DNA from 3 places in the Paenibacillus sp. FSL R7-0333 genome. Region 1 is predicted to be linked to each of the others. Evidence: riboswitches for the same ligand, from Rfam matches in the RefSeq annotation. Region 1 holds a riboswitch; each other region holds the start of a gene.
The links. A riboswitch is a leader RNA that binds a small molecule or an ion and turns the genes downstream of it on or off. The one in region 1 is predicted to bind cyclic di-AMP.
Positions count from the first base shown of each region.

Region 2: it holds a riboswitch for cyclic di-AMP, as region 1 does, so the genes downstream of both, MKY86_RS32395 (C40 family peptidase) here and MKY86_RS15890 (APC family permease) in region 1, are expected to answer to the same signal.
Region 3: it holds a riboswitch for cyclic di-AMP, as region 1 does, so the genes downstream of both, MKY86_RS32045 (3D domain-containing protein) here and MKY86_RS15890 (APC family permease) in region 1, are expected to answer to the same signal.

Region 1 is NZ_JBBOBZ010000001.1:3,811,124-3,818,490, forward strand. Features, by position in the region: gene MKY86_RS15875 (FecCD family ABC transporter permease) at 1-662, opposite strand, end outside; gene MKY86_RS15880 (FecCD family ABC transporter permease) at 659-1,720, opposite strand; gene MKY86_RS15885 (ABC transporter substrate-binding protein) at 1,873-2,910, opposite strand; gene MKY86_RS15890 (APC family permease) at 3,085-4,902, opposite strand; cyclic di-AMP (ydaO/yuaA leader) riboswitch at 5,032-5,191, opposite strand; gene MKY86_RS15895 (disulfide oxidoreductase) at 5,418-5,852, opposite strand; gene MKY86_RS15900 (thioredoxin domain-containing protein) at 5,849-6,607, opposite strand; gene MKY86_RS15905 (sensor histidine kinase) at 6,701-7,367, opposite strand, start outside.
Region 2 is NZ_JBBOBZ010000001.1:7,508,730-7,516,096, reverse strand. Features, by position in the region: gene MKY86_RS32420 (AbrB/MazE/SpoVT family DNA-binding domain-containing protein) at 1-339, shown strand, start outside; gene MKY86_RS32415 (YwhD family protein) at 434-940, opposite strand; gene MKY86_RS32410 (M1 family aminopeptidase) at 1,045-3,060, shown strand; gene MKY86_RS32405 (hypothetical protein) at 3,070-3,903, shown strand; cyclic di-AMP (ydaO/yuaA leader) riboswitch at 4,116-4,254, shown strand; gene MKY86_RS32400 (C40 family peptidase) at 4,312-4,740, shown strand; cyclic di-AMP (ydaO/yuaA leader) riboswitch at 5,129-5,271, shown strand; gene MKY86_RS32395 (C40 family peptidase) at 5,276-5,767, shown strand; gene MKY86_RS32390 (GNAT family N-acetyltransferase) at 6,014-6,499, shown strand; gene MKY86_RS32385 (c-type cytochrome) at 6,627-6,983, shown strand; gene MKY86_RS32380 (4a-hydroxytetrahydrobiopterin dehydratase) at 7,115-7,367, opposite strand, start outside.
Region 3 is NZ_JBBOBZ010000001.1:7,434,859-7,442,225, reverse strand. Features, by position in the region: gene rsmA (16S rRNA (adenine(1518)-N(6)/adenine(1519)-N(6))-dimethyltransferase RsmA) at 1-867, opposite strand, end outside; gene rnmV (ribonuclease M5) at 864-1,415, opposite strand; gene MKY86_RS32045 (3D domain-containing protein) at 1,577-2,737, opposite strand; cyclic di-AMP (ydaO/yuaA leader) riboswitch at 3,024-3,252, opposite strand; gene MKY86_RS32040 (TatD family hydrolase) at 3,452-4,222, opposite strand; gene MKY86_RS32035 (HD domain-containing protein) at 4,277-5,560, opposite strand; gene MKY86_RS32030 (AbrB/MazE/SpoVT family DNA-binding domain-containing protein) at 5,836-6,090, shown strand; gene rsmI (16S rRNA (cytidine(1402)-2'-O)-methyltransferase) at 7,222-7,367, opposite strand, start outside.

The DNA of each region.
Region 1 (7,367 bases):
AACGGCAGCAGGATCAATATCCAGGGTAGCAGGGCCAGCACAAACCGCCAGTCTCCGCCCCAGATTTTGCCGGCCAGCCAGATAGCTACGAACTGATAATTCTGCGGGTCGAGTCTTAATGACAAAATAAGCTGAAAAGCGTATATCCCGGCACCCACAGCAATCCCGATCAGGATCAGCCGTGTCGGCGAGAGCCCATCCTCCCTCCTGTAAGACAGGAAGTAGATCAGTGTTGCAGTAAGCGAGGCCCCTGCAAGCGCCAGTAGCGGAAGCACGAGGATCGGAGCTGCTGTAGTAGCCGGTACAAAGGAGATAAAGATCAGAACGGCGAATCCGGCTCCGGCATTGATCCCCAGGGTGGAAGGCTCAGCCAGAGCATTACGCGACAAGCCTTGCAGAATTGCACCGGCTACCGCGAAGCCTGCACCAATCAGCAAGGAGATCACGATGCGCGGCAGCCGGAAATCAAACAAAATCAGCTGCTGCTGCTTGGTGCCGTTGCCGGATAGGGTATGTAGAACTTCGAGCGGTGACAGACGCATTAAGCCGGTATTCATACTGACCAGAAACAGAATGACGATAAGCACAGCAAGCAGTGTCAGAATACCAGCCTCTCTGGAATGGCGTGGTTTGGCCGGGGGGAATGAGGTGGAACGGTTCATTTCAGCTCCCCCTTGCGTTTGCTGGCCAGATAGATGAAGAACGGTACGCCGAATACTGCAATTAAGGCACCTATTGGTGTTTCGTATGGCGCATTAATCATCCTGGCCGCAATATCGGCCACCAGGACCAGAATGCTTCCAAGGACTGCTGAGCAGGGAATAATCCAGCGGTAGTCAACCCCGACGAGGTAACGCGTAATATGCGGAATCATTAATCCGACAAAAGCGATCGGCCCCACCGTGGAGACTGCCGCTCCGGCGAGGATGACGACAATAATCATCCCTGCAGTCTGTACCAGACCGGTGCGCTGTCCGAGACCTGCTGCAACATCCCTGCCCAGGCTCAGTAGCGTAATCGAACGCGACAACATCAGCGCACCGATCAGGGCCGCCGCGACCCAAGGAGATATTACCTGCAGCTGCTTCCAGCTCGCTCCGCCAATCCCCCCGGCCATCCAAAAGGCGATATCTTGGGAGAGGCTGAACAGGATAGCAATGCCCTGGCTGACCGCCAGCAGCATGGCGCTTACTGCCGCACCGGCGAGGGTCAGCCGAAGCGGGGTCAATCCGCTATGGGAGAGCGAACCGATCCCGAATACCAGCAGTGAGGCCACAGCCGCTCCAAGGAAGCAGTACAGCATGATGTACGCGAAGGATAATGTTGGCGCGAAGGCAAAAGCCAGGGCCAGTCCAACGCCCGCACCTGCATTAAGACCAAGCAGTCCGGAATCCGCCAGCGGGTTGCGGGTCATCCCCTGCATAATCGCACCGGCAACGGCAAAACATGCGCCGACCAGCGCTCCTGCGGCAGCCCGGGGAATCCGCAGCTCCCGGATGACCTGATGCTGGGGCAGCTCCGGATTAAACCGGAACACCGCCTCCCATACGGTAACCAGCCGGATATCCGCCGCACCGACCGATACGGATACCATCAGGCCGAAGACAATCGCTGCTATTCCCAGCACCAGAATAACAGCAGCGGCAAGCGGCCGCGACCGGACAGATGTGTTCCCTTCAACAGAAGGAGCTTGTAGAGCAGAATCTGTGGATGAAGCCATATGCCGTCTCCTTATCAGGATTATTAGGGAAATATAGATGATTATGATTCTCATTATCGCAAAGATATGAATATTGTTCAACTTAAAAAAGAGGCAGGCTTCTATATCCTGAGGATATAAAAGCCTGCACTATTCTCCGGCCGGTAAAGAACCTATTTTACAAAACTGCTCAGAATATCATCGATGGTCTTGGAATTGGCTATAGGGCCGCTGTACAGCCAACTGGTATCTTTGCCGAATTCATGAACATTCCCTGCCTTAACGGCCGGAATTCCCTTCCAGACTGCACCTTCTGTAATCTCAGCTCCGCTTGCCTTGTCACTATTCACCAGAATGATATGCTCTGCAGTCAGCTCAGATAATTTCTCCAGTGAAATCGGGTTCCACGGTGCTCTGGATTCTGCAGGAATGTCGGTCACGAGATTTGGGAGCTTCACTCCAAGATCGCCATACAATACCGCACCGCTGCTGCGGGTCTCGTCCACGATGAAGAAATTCTTAGACACCAGCCACAGGACCGCTACTGAATCATCACCAATCGCCTCAGATACAGCCGCTTTGGCCGAAGCCGCTTTCTGGTCATAGTCTGCAATAGCCTTCTCCGCTTCCGGTGTCTTATTGAGCAGCTCACCGATCTTGAGCAAGGCCGCACGCCAGTCACTGCTGACCTCATCGCCGAGTACATAGGTTGGTGCAATCTTATTCAGCTGGTCATAAAGACCGTTCTGAACCGAGCCCTCCGACTGGACGATGTGAAAATCCGGCGTGAAGCTGGTAACCGCTTCAAGCGGCAGGTCATAGCTGATCGGCGGAACATCCTTAAGCTCAGCAGCGAGGTAAGCCTGAGTACCATTCTTCGTAGACCACTGGGCAACCGGAGTCACGCCGAGTGCTACCAGATAATCCTCCAGATAAGAAGCAATTACACGCTGCGGATTAGCGGGAACGGTCACCTTATGTCCCATTGCATCCGTTACGGTCTTCTCCACAGCGGGTGCTGCAGTTGCTGCAGGTACCGCTGTGGCCTCCGCAGTCGCTTCTGCGGTTGCCGCAGGTGCGGTGCCTGATCCACCGTTACTGCCTGCGTTGCTATTATTATTTCCGCAAGCGGACAGCAGCAGTGTTGTAGTCATAAGTCCGGCCACCGCCAGCTTCCCGCTTCTTGATCCTTGCAGGTTGAACGAAAACATTGAATACCCCTCCAGTATGTTACCCTCATGATTGGCAAAAGCCCTGTTACCTTCATCTTGTCTATACTGATGATATTGATTCTCATTCTCTATGTCAACCAATAACTTATAATAACGACCAAACGGCCGTCTCCGCATCAAGCAGAAACAGCCGTCTTCCTATAATCTTCTATATTATTTATGCAGATGGAAAGGAACCGTGGCGATGACAATGTCCTTCTGATTCATGAGATAAGAGCGGATGAACAGGCTGGTCTGATTATGCAGCACCGCCTGCCACCAGTGCTTGGTCACGAATTGCGGAATCAGGACGGTAATATGATCGGTTGAAGAGGTCTTCCACTCTACTGTATCGATGAACTTCACCAGCGGGCGGATAATGCTGCGGTAGCGGGAGCGCAGGACGATTAGGCGTACGCCGGGGTTCCACTCCTCCCACTTCTGCTCCATCTTGTGAATCTCTTCTTCATCGAAGCCCACATATACAGCGACCACATTATCGGTCAATGACTTCGCATAGCTGATCGAATGCAGTACAGCGCGAGTCACACCGGCGACCGGAACGACTACGGTGCTTCCTTTGATACAAGGCTTATCGGTAGCCGGACAGATCCGCAGCTGATCGGCAATATTCATATAATGGCGGTGAATCCGGTGGAACACGATGATAACAGCCGGCAGGAAGATAAAGGCCATCCACACGCTGGAGAATTTAGTGATTATGAAAATCAGGGTGATCGTTAATGTAGTGAGCATCCCCACCGTATTGACGGCGAACTTGCTCTGCCAGCCTTTCGGCTTCGTTCTGTACCATTGGACCATCATGCCCAGCTGCGACAGCGTGAACGGAATGAATACCCCTACTGCATATAATGGAATGAGTCCTTCCGTATTCCCGTGAAACGCCGCCACCAGCACAGCCGACATGACACCGAGGAAAATAATACCGTTGGAGAAGCCCAGCCGGTCGCCGCGCACCATGAAGGCATGGGGCAGATATTTGTCTTTGGCGAACATGAACGCCAGCAGCGGGAAGGCTGAGTACGCCGTATTGGCTGCCAGGAACAGGATAACCGCCGTAATCCCCTGAATGAAGAAGTACAGTCCGCCGCGGCCGAAGGTAGATTCGGTAATCTGTGAGACCACCGTGGCCTTCTCATCAGGCATGATACCGTACCAGTAAGCGAGCAGCGTAATACCTGTGAACATTACCCCGAGAATGAGGCCCATGAGCATCAGCGTTTTGGCTGCATTTTTCTCCGCGGGCGCTTTGAAGTTAGGAATAGCATTGGAGACCGCTTCTACCCCGGTCAGAGCCGAACAGCCGGAGCTGAAGGCCTTCAGCAGCAGGAACATACTCACGTTCGATACCGCCGAGCCAATCTCAGGAACATGGGCATGGGCGCCGCCGGTCATATATTTGAAGACCCCCGAGATGATGAGCACGAAGATGGAAACAACGAACAGATAGACCGGGATAGCGATGAAGGAGGCCGATTCGGTCACTCCCCGCAGGTTAACAATTGTTAAGAGCACGATAACAGATACCGCTATGAGGACAGTATGATTATGCAGACTTGGAAAAGCTGAAGTGATTGCATCCGTCCCCGCCGAGGCACTTACCGCCACCGTCAGAATGTAATCCACCAGCAGAGAGCCGCCGGCCAGTAAGCCGGTATGAACCCCTAGATTGCTTTTGGCGACAATATACGCGCCCCCGCCTTGGGGATAAGCGAAGATCGTCTGCCGGTAGGACAGAATCAGAATAGCCAGCAGGCCCAATACGGCTAATGCAATTGGCAAGGAGTACCAGATAGCGGTGAACCCGGCGGCCACCAGTACAATCAGAATTTGTTCTGTTCCGTAGGCTACAGACGAGAGCGCATCAGAAGACAGGACAGCCAGTGCTTTCACCTTGGATAACTTTTCATGATCGAGTTCGTTCGACTTCATCGGACGCCCGATCAATAGTCGTTTTACCTTGCTTACCATTGTAGTAACAGTTCCTCTCTTGGTTAAGTTGAAATGGGCTTTCCCTGCGCTGTTTTCATAAGTGGATTTCATAAATGCAGGCACCAAAATAAGCATACGGAAATGATCCGCATGCCTTAGTGTGCATGGTCATTATCCCACTAGTGGCTTACGAGGTTAGCTGGCGGATTCGGACTGTGGTAGCCCTACGGTTACAGGTCAGGTAGCCTGCTCCGATTCACCCCTTTTGGCCTTGGCCAAAGTGTGGTTCCCCCGTTTTTCCTTCCGGAAAATTCAGCGCATATTCAACTTCTCACAAGGACTAATATTAAGCTACAACACGTCTTCCGTAAAGCGTGGAAACAAATGAAAAAAGAATGAAAAGCACTCAAAACAACCAAATCCATCATCCGGTATGTCTTGATCTTTCATTCTCTTTCATTATCCCTTTACCACGTGATTTTACAGGGTTTTTGCCTATTATTTTTTGCTAAAATTAAGGGTATTCTCTTCTCTTCCTTCTGCCCGTCAGCTTCTTACTCTGCCGGCTCCTCTTTGCGTCCTGTCCAGAGCAGAATGGAGATTAAGGCAAAGGCTATAAGTGCAAGCAGAGGGATCGTTATAAATCCGAACCAGTTCAGATAATCCTTGTTGCACGGTACGCCGATGGTGCAGGGAAGCACCTTGCTGAGCGCCGGAATTTTCTGCTCCGCATAATGATAAATAGAGATGCTCCCGCCGATCAGACTAAGGGGAAGCACGTAAGGAATGATCCGCTTGTCCGCCCGGTAGGTGGCGATCCCCAGCAGGAACAGCTGCGGGTACATGAAGATCCGCTGGAACCAGCACAGCTTGCAGGGCTCGTAATGCAGGACCTCACTGAGATACAGGCTTCCCGCTACAGCAACCACACAGACGAACCAGGCCAAGTAGAGACAGTTACGCCGGCAGAAGGCAGAGAAGGCGGTCATTGGGCGGCCCCTGCTCCCGCTGCTGCTGCCTGAATCTGGGCGTCAATCGCCTCCAAATTGAAAGGCTCCTTCACCTTGATGCCGTTCACGTACAAGGATGGCGTATTCGTTACGCCCGTATCGGAGCCAAGCTGAATATCCCGGTCCAGCTCCTTCTCATAGGTGCGGTCATCAATATCCTTGCGCAGCAGATCATAATCCACCGGCAGTTCCAGCTGCTTGGCGAGACTCACCATGAAGTCAGGCGTAGCCCATTCCTCCTCTTCATTCCCCTGATTGGCATAGATCGCATCGAAGTACTTCCAGAACGCTTCCTGGTTCTGATGATACACCGATAGGGCTGCCAGGGAGGCCGTTCTCGAATCCTTACCGATGAAGGCCAGATTCACGAAATAGAAGGCTGCTTTATTCTGATCTACATAGCCCTGAACGATCTGCGGCTTGATGACACCGGTGAACTGGGCGCAAGCCGGACATTTGAAGTCGCCGAATTCCACTATTTTGACCGGAGCATCCTCCTTGCCAAGCCGCATCATTTCACTGTAATTGAAGGCAACCGGCGTGCTGTCTGTGCCGGCAGGCGAAGAGTCCTTGGAAGCAAGCATGAATAAGCCTACAAAAATAATAATAACGATGGCCACCGTACTCACGATCAGAATTCTCGTTTTCTGCTTCTGCTGCTCCTGCTCTGCCCTGCGCTTCTCCTGCTTGCTCATTTGGGGAGCCATGACACGGTTCTTTTTCGTTTTGCTCAAAGAGAGTTCCTTTCCGTCCTCTGGACTGTCGTGATAAAAGAATAGTTACTTTCAAATTATATAATGTTAACTCTCTTGTTGGCAATCGCTGTCTTATACGGCTTCATTCTCCTCTGCTGACTCCCCCTCCCCTGTATCCTTGCCGAAAAATACTTCCGGGGAATCCTCTTGCGACTGCAGCTTAATTCTGAAGAAGAATTGTGTGCCGCCCCCTTCTGCCGGCTCTGCCCAGATCTCTCCTTGCATCAGGTCCACCAGCTTCTTGCAGATCGCAAGCCCCAGACCCGTACCCGGGTACTTGCGGGTATGCGACCCGTCCACTTGTGAGAAGGACTGGAAGAGCAGCTGCAGCTTATCCGGTGAGATGCCAATGCCGGTGTCGCGCACCATGAATTGCAGCGCCTGAGCGGTCTCCCTGACGCCATAGGACTCCACTTTAACTGTTACCGTGCCGGATGGCGTGAATTTCACCGCATTGCCGATCAGGTTGATCAGAATCTGGCGGATACGCGCAGGGTCCCCGGTGAACTTGTCCGGAAGCCCTTCTTCGATCTCCAGCTCCAGAGATAACGGCTTGTCTTGTGTGCTCACCTTGAACAAGTCCATACAGCCCTGGAGCAGCGCCTTTAGCCCGAAAGAATCCTTGTTCAGCGAGAGGGCATCCGCCTCCAGCCGGGAGATATCGAGAATATCGCTCATCACATGCAGCAGAGCATGGCTGCTTGTACTCTGAAGCCGTAGGAGCTCCAGATGCTCAGGA
Region 2 (7,367 bases), 3.7 Mb from region 1:
TACACCTCCACAGAATGCACCTTTTGCAGAAGTCTTGATCATGTGACCTACTATAAGGATCAGTTCATTTGCAACACCTGTCTGAAGGAGCTTAGTGACCCCGACCGCGGATCAGAACCCATCCATGCCTCCCCTAGTTCAGCAGAAGAGCATCCCGAGCCAGCCCGCGGGGGACGGAGAAGCAAGACCGAAGAAATGAGTCTGCGTCTTATGAAAGCGATCGAAGATCATCCCTATGCCAACCAGAAGGAGCTTGCCGAGGTTCTCGGCATCAGCCAAGCCAGAGTCAGCCAACTCAAGCGCAAGCTGAACACTCCCGGCAGAACAGATCCGCAGTAACCGTTATCCATTCATCCCTGCTTAGACATCAGATAAGGCTTGGCCCCGTTGGGGCCAAGCCTTAATTTTTGGGCGAAGCATATAACCTGATCTTCTATTCCGATAGCGCAGCTTTCAGCTCCTCAGGCGAAGCGGCCCACCACTCTTCATTATGGGCCATCAGCAGGGATTTCAGCGCTGCCCGCTCAGCACTTCCAAGTCCATCCAGAATAAGCTTGCGCTTCAAGGCCGCATCCAGCTTATTTACATGATCCGCAAGAATCTTCCAGCCGCGCCGCGCTTCGGTGTCAATCCACATCTCACAGGCGGTAATTCCGCCGTAGAACTGTCCCTCCGGGGTACGGTCAACGGCGACCCATACGACCCAAACCTGTCTTCCCGCCGGAACATCCTCACGGTTCATAGAGAATTTAATTCCCTTCTCCACTTTGCTCTTGGCATGCATGGCACCTATATCAATAACGGCGATGCCCTGATCAATAATGACAGGCGATACATTGTTCAGATCAATCGAGCCTGCACCGAAGCCTTTATGCTTGGCTCTGGCGTTCACAATATTCAAGGCAATTTGTTTTTTGCCCTCCGGTTGTACGTTATCCACATGTGCACATCCTTTCCATTCACTAATTATTTAATTTTAGCTAATAATGCGGCGATTGCAAACATATACATCCCGTAGATGCTTGTCACGGGAGGAATCATAGTATGAAGCCACATTCATTAAGGTATACCCTCATCTTCGCAGTCCTGGCTGTCCTCACCTTGCTTGGAGGCGGAATATGGTTTCTGTCAGGGCATAGCCCTGCCGTATGGACTGCCTCTGTTCCAAAAGAGGCCAAGTCCCCCGCCATTATCCCCCGGCAGCAGCCCGTGCAGTCCGATCTTTCAGATACGATCTACACATCGGAGACAGAGGCTTTAAGCCAGCGCGTGGTTGAATATCACATGGATGTGGAGCTCCTGCCTGATAAGGAGACCCTGGTCGCCTCCGAGACGCTGACCTGGACCCATCCGGGCGCAAAGCCGGTCCAGGAGCTCTACTTTCATCTGTATCCCAATGCATTCTCATCCGCCGGCACCACCTTCATGAAGGAGTCCGGGGGCACGCTTCGCGGTGACACCATGCCTGCTGGGGGTTACGGGAGCATTACCCTGACAGATTTGCGGACCTCCGAGGGCATTTCGCTGATGCAGCGCACCCAATATGTGCAGCCGGACGACGGCAATGTCAATGACAGAACACTGCTCAAGGTCCATCTGCCGCAGCCGGTGAACGGCGGCGAGAGCGTTACGGTAAGGCTTAAATTCGAAGTCAAGCTGCCGAAAATTTTCGCCCGGATGGGAACCGCTGGCGACTTCGTGATGGCCGGCCAGTGGTTTCCGAAGCTTAGCGTCTATGAGCCTGCCGGCAGAAGAGGACTCAAGGAAGAAGGCTGGAACCTGCATCAATACCACGGCAACTCCGAGTTCTACAGTGATTTTGGAATTTACAATGTATCGATTTCTGTCCCGCCCGAGTATAAGGTCGCCGCAACCGGGTTCCCGGTGAGAGACGCCAAGGTGGTGAAGGGGCGCAAGATCTATCAGTTCTATGCAGATGACGTCCACGACTTCGCCTGGGCGGCATCGCCTGATTTCGTGGTTGCCGAGAAGGCCTTCTCCGCGCCGCAGGTGCCCGGGGTGAAGATTAAGCTCTATCTGGACCCGCTGCATAAGCATCTCCAGGAGCGTTACTTTCAGGCGGCTGAGGCTGCACTGATGGCATTCAGCAAGTGGTACGGCCCTTATCCCTACTCTACCTTATCGATTGTTGTCCCGCCGGAGTCCGGCAACGGGGCCGGAGGCATGGAGTATCCGACCCTGATTACCGCCTTCGGCGCCACGGACACTTCACCGGGCACCTCCCTGGAGCGCACGATCATCCATGAGATCGGGCACCAATATTTCTACGGTCTGGTGGCCAGCAATGAATTCGAAGAAGCCTGGCTGGATGAGAGCTTCACCTCTTATGCCGAAGACCGGCTGATGGAACAGGAATACGGTGTGGTCTCAAGCCTCCCGCTGCAGTCCAGCCTGGTCTCCTCTTCACAGCCGCTTAAGCTGGAGACCTGGAAATACACCGGTGATGACGCCTACACGCGCAATGTATACATCCGGGGCAAGCTGGTGCTGAAGGATATCGAACGCATCGCCGGGACCAAGAATATGGACGCCATCCTCGCCGCCTATGCCCGCAAATACCGCTTCCAGCATCCGACCACCGCCGACTTCCAGAAGGTTGTGGAGAAAGTGACCAAGCAATCCTGGCAGACGTATTTTGAGCGGTATGTCTATAGCGGGGGGGCACCCGACTTCGCAGTTGACGATATCAGGCTCACCGTCAGACGGGACAACAGTGACGGCGGGGGGAGCCGCTATAGCGCTGTGGTTGATGTAAGCAATAAGGGCAGCCTGTACCCCGATGTTCCCGTGAAATTCACCTTCGCAGACGGGTACACGGTACAGCAATACTGGAATGGCGAGGGTAAGGCTACTTCCTTTGAGTTAGCGTATAAAGCGCCGCTGGTCTCCGCAGAGATCGATCCGGGGCATTCCATTCTGCTGGAGAGCAGGCATCTTAATAATTTCAGAATGGCGGAGCTTGAGCCGCGTACACTCTCCCGCTGGACGCTTAGTGCATCAACTCTGCTTGAAACCCTGCTCGGAACTCTTGTCTGGTGAGGTGAAGGAATGGTGAAAAGTTCAATTGCCCGCGGTTGGATCAGCATGAAAGAGCAATTCTATATATTGATTCTGCTATTTATCTACCGGCTGTTCTGGGGATATTTCCTGTACAAATTCATTAAAAGCGCGGTTGTCCCCGTCCTGCTCCGCTACCCGGATGCGAATGCCGGCGGCAGCGGAATAGGCAGGCTGCTGTATTATATCGAGGGGCAGACCGCGCTGCGCACCGACTCCGCCGTCCAGCACTGGCTGTGGATGCTGCTTGCGCTGACAGTGCTAAGGCTGCTGGTGACTCCCTTTATCCGTGCAGGGCTGCTGCACGAGCTTCACCAGGAGCGCGACGGAGCGCGGGGACTGTTCTTTTTTCCCGGAATGAGAAAATATGGGCTGCCGGTGCTGGTGTTCAGCCTCATCGAATGGGCGCTAACCCTCCTGCCGCTCTATTGGCTGCTTCCGCGTATGTACCGTCATCTGCTCAGCGGCGTTCTCGATGTCCAGCTTCTGCTGAAGCTGGTGCCTTATGTGCTGGGCTGGCTGCTCTATCTCTTCCTTGTCCGCAAGCTTCTGCTCTATATGCAATTCGGCTATACCGCCGGTACCGGCATGTTCTCCTCACTGCTGATCTGCCTGAAGATGCTGATGCCTTCGATCGGTATATCCATCGTTCTGGGGGCGGGAAGCCTGGCCGTAATTCTGCTCTGCAGCGCCTCTGCTCTGTTCTATCCCGGATTGCCGGCCCTTATGCTCCGCCAGGCAGCTCCGCTGCCCTCCACGCTGTTCGATATGTGGGGAATCGCTGCCCAATACCACCTCTGGTCCAGTAAATCATTTCCACAATAATAAGCTGCTGAAGCGGCATACTAAAGAGAGTCACAGCCCCTCTATCCGGGAGCGGGACTCTTTTTTGCTTGAACAGAGGACAAAAGCATTTGCAAAAGGGGAAATCCTCTGATACAATGATGGCTGTACCAGTAGTAACAAAGTTGTAATCTTTCAAGCAAAATATTCCGTAACTCTTGCAATTTAAGCAATACCGATAAGTCACTGTTCTGGTGCATAAAACGCCGAATTCCCTGCACCGGGAAGTGGGGGAACCATATTTTGGGTGAATTGATCTCGCTTTAAAGGGGTCATAGGGGAACCTTCTACCGAATCCTTAAGCTAACCTCGCAGGCCCTGGAAGGAGTACATCTTTTGATTAGTCAGAATTTCAAGAAAAAATGCACCGCAGCAGCGCTGGGTCTTGTGATGGTATTCACACTCGGAGCGGGCAGTGCCTTCGCAGATTCCAAAATGGATACTGTGATTTCAAAAACCATTGGAACGTCGTATAAAACCGGGGGCACAACCACCAGCGGCTTCGACTGTTCCGGATTTACCAAGTATGTGTTCAAGAATGTCGGGCTTACCTTGCCCCGTACCTCCAAAGCACAGTTCAAAGTTGGAACAAGTGTATCCAAGAGCAATCTGCGTTCCGGTGATCTCGTGTTCTTCAATACCCTGGGTAACGGAGTGTCCCATGTCGGTATTTATGTTGGAAACGGGAAGTTCGCACAGTCCTCGAGTTCACGTGGTGTAACCATCAGTTCGATGAGCCAGTCCTACTGGGCCAACCGCTACGTTGGCGCCAAACGAGTAATGAGCACAACAGCCTACCAAGCTGTCGCTTACGATTGAACCCTTGAAGCATACCCCGAATATTTCAGCCTCTAACAACTAAATGTAACTTATACGAGCCCGGGATGATTATTGCCGTAATCATTTCCGGGTTTTTCCTTTTCCTTATTCTACCTTTTACACCGAATTCGCAGCCTTGAAACAGCATTTTCTTGCAAAAATAAAGAAATTATCATATAAATTAACCCCTGCGCATAGATATGAGTCTTTCGAAAGGGCTATAACTCTAAAAAACAGCAAAAAAGATGCATTAATATGTTATAAGTGATTGCCAAGCGCCTTAGTCTTTGTTACAATTATCGCAGTGATCTTTTAGTAACATTTTTGTAATTATTGAATCGCTTTTAACAAAGGTTTTGTCATGTATTGAATGAACCGCTAATCCTAATCAACAGTCGTGCCGAGTTCCCTAATGAATTAGGGAAACGGGGGAACCACTTTGGGTGAATTGACCTCCTATTCTAAGAGGGGTCATAGGGGACCTTCAACCGAACCCTTAAGCTAACCTCGTAGGCATTGGAAGGGGTATTTACTTTTGAAGAAGAAGCTAGCAGCCGCAGTACTAAGCTTGTCCATTATCTTCACCATCGGAGCAGGAAGCGCTTTCGCGGATTCCAAAATGGATAAAGTGATCGACAAAGCCATCGGAACCAAATACGTGTCCGGCGGTACATCAACTAACGGGTTTGATTGCTCCGGATTTACAATGTATGTTTTTGATAAGATCGGCATTAACCTGCCCCATCAATCCGGCTCCCAATATCAGATGGGCACTGCCGTGTCCCGTGACGAGATGAGACCGGGCGACCTTGTATTCTTCAATACAAGCGGTAAGGGCATATCCCATGTTGGTATTTATGTTGGTGACGGCGAATTCGCCCATGCCTCTTCCTCACGTGGTGTAACCATCAGTTCGCTGAGTGACAGCTATTACGTCAACCGCTACGTTGGCGCCAAGCGAATCATGAGTACAGATGCCTACAAGACTGTAGCTTCGGATTCCCAAGACAACGATGATGTACAATAATCCTTTGTAACCTAACGCTCTCTTCCGAGATTTTTGCCGAAATCTTGGAGAAGGGCTTTTTTTGTCTATAAAATTACTTACCCCTCTCTATATTTGTAAAACACTGATTCTGCGCTTTCGGAAAATATATTTTGCCGTTTGTCAAGTTCCTGCATTTCCGTAAGGAAATTGCGTCGAAACTGGCTGTTTTTGTATATAATTAATAGAAGAAATGAATTTATGTCCCTTGGAAGGAGGCCTCCCCTAATGATTAGCTCCCCGCTAACCTTTTATGTGGTGCCTATGGAGCCGCAGCATGCCGCTGAGATCTGTGAGTGGAGCTACAAGCCTCCGTATAATATTTACGGCTGGATGTCCTGGGAGCAGATGCAGGCGCTGGGCGTGGAGTTCGGAGACCCGCAGCTGCGCAGCGAGCAATATGTGTCGGTTGTGAATGGAGAGGGGGATCTGTGCGGCTTCGCCCAGCTCTTTCCGATGGAGGGGGTAGTCCGGCTTGGAGTCGGAATGCAGCCCGATCTGTGCGGTCATGGAATGGGGCATCTGTTCATGAAGGCTATTGTGCAGGCAGCACGGTCGCGTTACCCGGAATGTGAGATCGACCTGGAGGTGCTGACCTGGAACCAGCGCGCCATCCGCGCCTACCAGAAATGCGGGTTCACTATAACGGATACCTATGAACGCCGCACTCCGACCGGCAATAAGCCTTTTTATTGCATGGTCTATGAGGAATAGCACCGGAGACAAGAGGGATTTGCAAAAAATGGATCATTTGTGTTCATTTTTTTGACACACATACTATGATAACGCTTCACCATCCGCTATAATGGAGACAGCAGCTCACATGGAGGGACGGATGCAGATGCAGAAATGGATCATGAGCGGTTTGTTTTTTGCCGCCTGTGCCTTTGCAGTAATCTTAATGTTTACCCTACCCGGTAAATCCGAGGTGGCGGAGCAGAACAAGCCGACCATGCCGGAGGTTGTGCTGGACGCTGCGGGCGCAGAAGCCACAGTGAAGGCCAATTGTATCTCCTGCCACGGAGACCAGCTTCAGGGCGGGGCGGGACCCAGCCTGCAGCAGGAAGGCGCTTCGCATGACGCAGCTCAGATCTACAGCATAGTCACCAAGGGCCGCGGACAGATGCCTCCCTTCAAAGACAGGCTGGCCCCTGAAGAGATTGCGAATGTAGCCCTATGGCTGGCCGAGAAGAAATAATCCGCAACCTGTACTCACACCTTGCTCCTCATTCTAAATGTATAATGCCCGTGACGAGGATAACGAACGATCCTTGCACGGGCATTTCTATTAATTAGATATTCCTGTTGTCTCCATAGGGGCCTTGTCCTCTAGCGGGTCTTCTCGAATGCCTCATTAAATTCATGCGCTTGGCGGAGATCAAGCTTCTCCACATCTGCAGCCAGCCGCAGAACAACCGTCTTGTAATCAATGGTGATATGCGGGTGATGGTCAAAGGCCTCCGAAATTGTCGCTACCTCATCCACAAAGGCAATTCCCTTCATATATTCACTGAACATATATTTGCGCACCAGCCTATCCCTCTCCAGCTTCCAGCCCTCAAGCTTGCCGATCTGCTCCTGC
Region 3 (7,367 bases), 3.6 Mb from region 1:
CAGAAGAACCGCACTGAGCCGCGCATACTCTTCAATGCTAAGCGTCTCTCCGCGCCGCGAGGGTTCAATGCCGGCTTCGGAGAGCAGCGCCTCCAGGCGCTCCCGCCCTTCTTCCGGGAAGAATCGTGCCTTAAGATTATTGGCAATCGTCTTGCGCCGCTGGGTAAAGGACGCCTGAACCACACCAAAGAAATGCTGCTCGTCGGCTACCTCCACCGGAGGACGTTCTCTGACCTTCAGCCGGATCACAGCTGATTCCACGTTAGGCTGCGGGATGAACACCGTACGCGGCACCATACAGACCAGCTCAGGCTCGCTGTAATACTGGACGGCAATACTCAGGCTGCCATACTCCTTGCCGCCCGGAGACGCCGCCATACGCTCGGCAACCTCCTTCTGGATCATGACCACGATATTATCCAGCGGCAGCTTCTCCTCCAGCAGCTTCATGAGGATGGGTGTAGTCACATAATACGGCAGGTTAGCTACGACACTAACCCGGTCCCTGCCCGCGAAATCCTCAGCGAACAGCTCCTGCAGATTCACCTTCAGCACATCGTCATTACGGATCTTTACATGGGGATAAGGCGACAGGACATCCCTAAGAATCGGGATCAGCCTGCGGTCAATCTCTACCGCAGTGACGGCCCCGGCCGTCAACGCCAGCCGTTCCGTCAGTGCTCCAATCCCCGGCCCAATCTCAAGCGCACCGGCTGTGCTGTCCAGACCGGCGGCATCCACAATTTTGTCCAGAATATTCTGATCGATCAGAAAGTTCTGGCCCAGGCTTTTTTTGAAGGAGAATCCGTAACGCTGAATTATCGCTTTGGTTCTTGTTGGGGACGAGATATTCTCGATACCGCTCATGAAGTAATGCCTCCCTGATCAATTTGGGCGAGGGCCTGCGCGAATTCTTCGCGGGTAATGCCGAACATCGCCAGACGTTTGTACAGTTGCTTGCCATTGCAATAACCGATACCGAGCAGATTGCCAAGCTGCATTCTGCGCTCAGCCGCCCGGGGATGCACCATCAGCCCTGCGGCCATAAGCTCATCCAGCCCAATGATGGGCGGCGCCCCCTCGAAGGAGGTATGTACATGCTCCAGCGCATGGCGGATAGCCTCAGGCGAAGCATTCTCTATTCCGATATCTCCTTTGCGGGTTGCATCCTTCTCCGGGATGAAGGCATGCTTGCAGCCCGGCACCTTGGCCGCGACGATTTTGCGGATTCGCTCTCCGGCATGATCCGGGTCGGTAAGAATGATTACACCCCGGCGCTCCATGGCCAGCTTGATCTTGGCAATGACCCTGTTATCCACTGCCGAACCCCCGGTTTCAATCGTATCGGCCTCAACCGCCCGCTTAACGGCAACGGTATCACTTTTCCCTTCAACCACAATTAGCTCTTTAATCATAAATATTTTTACTCCTTACTCCAGAACGCAAAAAGAAGAGGATTCGCTCCCCTTCTTTTTGGCTAAAGAATGTATAAGTGATGAGCGGCAGCTCTCTAAAATTTCGTAAGTGCTTCCCTCACTATATCGTATTAACCGCTAATTTGCAAAAGACTTTACGTTTAGTTCAGCTCCGGCTTCACAGGTCCGATCACATAGAGTGTGCGCGACTTGCGGCCGAAATTACGGGCATGGCTCAGTGAATCGTAATAGACATCCACCTTGTTGCCTTTGATGGCACCGCCGGTATCCTCTGCTCGGCGAAACCCTAATCCTTCAATGTACACCCACCAGCCAATCGGTATAACACTAGGATCTACAGCTATAGTGCGGCCTTCCGTTACGCGTGTGCCGGAGGCAGTACGTGTTCCAATACCCGGTTCCTGAGACGAATACGCAGTCATGGATACGTTTTTGATCATTCTTTTGTACTCGAAATCCACACCAGCCTTACTGGTAACATTGCTGGCCTTTGCGCTGGCTTTAGATGACTTGGAGGTTGTTACAGGTATGGAAACTTTGGCAGTAACTACGACGGGCTTAGGAAGCGGCTTGGTTCCAATGGCAATGATTTTGTCCTTGGTAACCGTCTGTACTTCCTTGCCGATCATGCGCATGGATGCCAGCTCGCCATCTTGATAGATCTTCTCGATGTGCTGGACCATTACGCCAGGCTTACCTGCCTGTGCCACTCTTACGGTTCCCTTGGTCAATGAGGGGTCTGCTGTCTTAATGACCCGGAAAGGCAAATTAGTTGTCCGTTGAACCACATGCTTTTTAATCCGGACAATTTTGATTTCCATGTCTGCAGATACTGCGGTTTCTAGCGAAGGGTAAATCTTGTCTAAGCCTTCCAGGCTGTAGCCCAGCTTGTCGATGGCCTCACCAATGGTATCCTCGGTCGTAAATAACGTCTCGGTCTTTCCGTCTACGGTAAGAGCGAACTTCTGCGCAGTGTTAATCACGATACGGTCGCCGTCTTTTATTTCATCACTAAGGCCAATAGATAATTCATCATGCGCCTGCAGCGAAATCTGTTCCTTAGCCAGCACATCACTGAACAGCGTTTCCCGCGTCTCCAGTGTCTGTACCTGTCCGTCTATTACTAGGGTAATTTCTTTTTTGCTCTGACCGTGTACGTACAGCAGTATTAACAGTGCGATAACAATCGATGCCACACCGGCAAGTAAAACTACGCGGGGATTCACTTGCTTCAACCGTAATGCGAAAGACCTGCTGGATGATTGCGAATCATGGGATACCTCTGGTTGGAATACGCCCACTCTCTCCATCCTCCTTACATAGCCCCGTCGTCCAAGTTAGTTCAAGGTGACTGTATCACTTCTGACGAAACTAGGTTTGAGTTTGCAACAGGATACGCCCGCACTTGCTTCAGCGTTTCCTGCTCATGGATCGCCTGCTCGGCATAGTTACTCCGGAGATCTGTTATATAACAGTATGCCGGGAGCATTCTCATTATTCAAAACAAAAGAAGCCTAAAAAGAGCTCATAGAGGACTCTTTCGTGGCTTCCCGGTGTCGAATACGTCGGAATGCTTATGCACGAGGTTTCCTCTCTTACTTGCGCTTACGGGGTTAGCTGTCGGGTTCGGACATAAGAGAGACGCCCTATCTCAGGTCACCCGCTCACGGCGGTTGCCCTCAAATTCACCCCAAAGACCACGTAAAGAAATCAAATAATGCCTGCGGCAATTCTGTGCCAGTACTCTTGTACGTTCATGCGGCAGCGCATTATTGGTTCCCCCGTTCTCCATACGGAGACTCAGCGAGACGATCCATGAAATTAGTGACTGTCACAGTTACAACAGCTCACTGCACTGAAAAGATGATATCCTGTTTTGATACATGTTGTAAAGGACGATTCAACCACGTTTACGTAAAAAAATGATTAAAATATTGTAATAATCGGCCGTTTTTCCGTCATAAAAGTTTAATATATCCGCTATACTTCATTTTTCGCCGCTTTTACTCCTGTTTTCAGAGTATCCCAAATCGTTCCAGTGCGTTCGCATACGTAATTTCCGCCAATTCCTGTAATTCAATCCCTTTTATTGCCGCGGCCGCCTCCGCTACCAGCCTCACATGAGCGGTCTCATTTCGCTTGCCCCGGAAGGGGTGCGGAGTCAGATATGGGGAGTCAGTTTCGATCAGCAGCCGGTCCAGCGGAGTCTGGGCAAGCACCTCTTTGGGCACCCGGGCATTCTTGAACGTAATCGGTCCTCCAAAAGAAAGATGGAAGCCCAAATCAAGACACATCTTGGCACTTTCCCAGCTCCCGGAGAAGGAGTGCATTACGCCGCCAACCTCGCCCGCCTTCTCCTCACGGAGTATGCGGATCACATCTTCATGAGCATCACGGTTATGAATACAGATCGGCATCTTCAGCTCTCGGGCCAGCCCGATCTGCTTGCGGAATACTTCATGCTGCACATCCTTAGGAGAGGTATCCCAGTAGTAATCAAGTCCAATCTCGCCGATGGCAACCACCTTGGGATGAGCGCATAAGGAGGCGATCCATTCCAGGTCTCCGTCCTTCATCGTGATGGCATCCTGGGGATGCCAGCCAACGGCTGCATAAATATAATCATATTTCTCGGCAAGCTGCATGGTAGTCGGTATCGTATCCCGGTTAAAACCGATGTTGATCATCTTGCTGACGCCGGCTTCCAGCGCCCTGGCAATGACCTCTTCGCGGTCTTCGTCGAATTGTGGAGCATCCAGATGGGTATGGGTGTCGAATAACTGCATTACATTACATCCTTTCGGCCTGTTATTGTATCTATAATTCCAAGCTTGATCTGCTTATTTGGCAAAAATCTCTGCGATGGACGGCGGCAGCTGTGGAAGGGCTTTCTGCAGTCTGTCCTGCGGAAAATACAGATGGTATCTGCCGCGGTGAATACCACTGATAGAGCGAACAATATCCGAGACCTCGGAGATTTCCCTCAGCCGGTCATGCTTGTCCAGAAGCAGGATCTGCTTGCTGTCAAAGCCGTCTCCCGGACGGAACACATCATAGGGAAGATCGGTGGGATAATCAATTTCCAGATCATAATCGGGCCGGAGTCCCGCACCGGCGAAGCTGCGGCGGATTTCGTCAATCGTGTCAGAATCCAAATGCTCCATCTCCACATATTTATACAGTTTACGATGGATAAACCGGCTGCACAAGTCGCTCAGGATGTCATCCTCCTCCAGCGTCCACTGCATGAAGGCAGTCTGCATCAAGGCTTCATCCAGCAGCAGGTACTGCCCTACCGTTACCTCTCCGCTGAATAGATCACTTAAGGGCTCAATCATGAAGCGGAAGGCATGCTGCTGCTGCACCAGCTCCTTGGCCCGGCGGAGAATCTGCCTGAGAATAATCTCAGAGCTGCGGGTTACCGGGTGGAAATAGACCTGCCAGTACATCTGGTACCGTGACATCAGGTAATCCTCAATCGCATGCATCCCCGATTCCTTCACAACCACCCGGCCGTCATAAGGGCGCAGCATCCGCAGAATCCGGTCGATGTCGATGGTTCCATAATTCACCCCTGTATAATATGCATCCCGGAGCAGATAATCCATCCGGTCCGCATCCAGTGGTCCCGACACCAAATTGACAACAATTTCATGCTCATAGGTTTTGGAGATGACCGAGGCTACTTTACCGGGGAAATCTTCAGCCACATCACGCAGAATAGCCGTAATCTCTGTATCCTCCAGAATGATACGGCAGGTCCAGTCTTCATGATCCATTTCGAAAGCTTCTTCTATAGAATGGGAGAATGGGCCATGCCCCAAATCATGCAGCAGTGCCGCACACAGGGTAAGCAGTCTCTCCTCCGGCATCCAGTCCTTATAGCCGCTCCGTTCAAACTGGGAAATAATCCTCCGCGTAATCTCATATACCCCCAGAGAATGGGAGAACCGGCTGTGTTCCGCCCCGTGAAAGGTCAAATAGGAGGTGCCCAGCTGCCGGATGCGCCGCAGACGCTGAAATTCCCTAGTGTTGATCAATCTCCAGATAATAGTATCCTGTACGTGGATGTAGTTGTGAACCGGGTCCTTAAATACCTTCTCTTCTGACAGTGGTTGCTTCATGAAATCATCTCCTTTTCTTGTTTTATATAATATATTGTCGCTATTTGTCGAATATTAGCGATTCATATACTGCCAAATCGACAAACATCTTCATAAGCTTTTTAAGAGTGATTTGCCCGATCAAACGCGGAATAAATGTGGTCTCAAAAGATTTCTTAAAATTAGCCTGAAAAAAGGTTGACTGTTTTGGGAATGGTTGGTATTATAAATATCATAAAACAGTGAAGAATGTCGAATAATGACGCTTTTGAACATTGAGAGGAGCAACGATTGTAATGATGAAATCAACAGGAATTGTACGTAAGGTAGATGAGCTTGGACGGGTCGTTATTCCAATTGAATTGCGTCGCACCCTGGGCATTGGAGAAAAAGATGCGCTCGAAATTTACGTGGACGGTGAGCGGATCATGCTTAAGAAATACGAGCCTGCTTGCATTTTCTGCGGCAATGCTGAGAATGTAACTTACTTCAAAGGTAAAATTGTTTGTCATGAATGCATTTCGGCTATCCCTACCCCTGTGACAAACTAAAATAAATAGGGTATAATAGGAACTAATCCAATTGTTAATTCTAACCTTTTTATATCTCCTTGGCCTCCCGTTCGCGCGGGAGGTATTTTTTTGCGCTATTTTCGGCGACTTTCCCCGGATGCCCCTTTTTCCTACCCTGTCTGCTTCCTAAACCTCACATCTAATTCTTAAACCTCTGATTCTTACCCTCCCAAACCCTCCCTGCAGGGAGGGCCCCAAGGGCCCCGGCCCTCTGGACACCCGGAAGCTTGGTGGAATCTCTGCTGCTGGCGCGGAAGGAAGCGGGTTTCGGCGGTGGACCGGCCCCTTTCGGCCTCCCTGCGGTGATCCCTCAGGCCTTGCCATGCGAAGGGTTTCGCCATAGTCAGGTGCCTATGGCGGCTGCGCCGGGTGCTCCCGTGCCATGGATGAGCAGATCGCTCTCCCTGCGGGATACGCTTACCTGTAGAGTCACTAGCGGCTTTGGTGCTGGAGGGTTACTGGATGGTTACTGGCTGCTGACTTTCTTTTTGCCAGAACTTGCTATGTGGAGCGACTAGTACAGTGTCGGATTTAAAAGGGTGCATAAGCTTTGTGAACTCAGGGGTTCGTGTAATGAAACCCTATCACCCCAAAAAATCTAACGGACCGAAGAGACCTTATCCCTACGAGAACGCCACCTTTTGCAGCGTAACGGACTCAGGCGACCTTGTCATCTTTCTGCGAGACGTTTTGGAGCTGAATTGCAGGCGATAAGGTCCTTGCGGTCCGTTAATCGCCCAAGTGACGACTTTCTTCCCGGATAAGAGCACCTCAGTCCGTTACGCTAAGCCAAACGCCCCTAAGGTGAGAATCATTATATAAGAAAAATGGTCTTGAGAAATTTGGATAACTGTATTCTGTACAGCTATTTATTGCTAAAACATCCATTTGATCATTATAAGTGTACTTTGAACACTTATATCCACATAATTCCTCTAAAAGATTCATTCTCCTATACATATAAATGTATAAACTACAACTATAACTAATAAAAGGAATAATACAATCCATATAAGTGTATGGAATACATTTATTTCATTGGGTGCTCAGATGATTAAACCCATTTTTAGGTTTTTACTGGAATTTAAATAACTTCAGCACAACAGTGTTCTAACTCCGCTCCAGGAGTTCATTATAAATATCGCGCTTGGACAAGCCGCGGTCGGACGCTGCCTTTTTCATCGCATCCTTACGTGTTAAACCTGAAGCCTCATAGTGGGCTACATGCTCCCCGGTACTAAGCTGACGCCACCAGG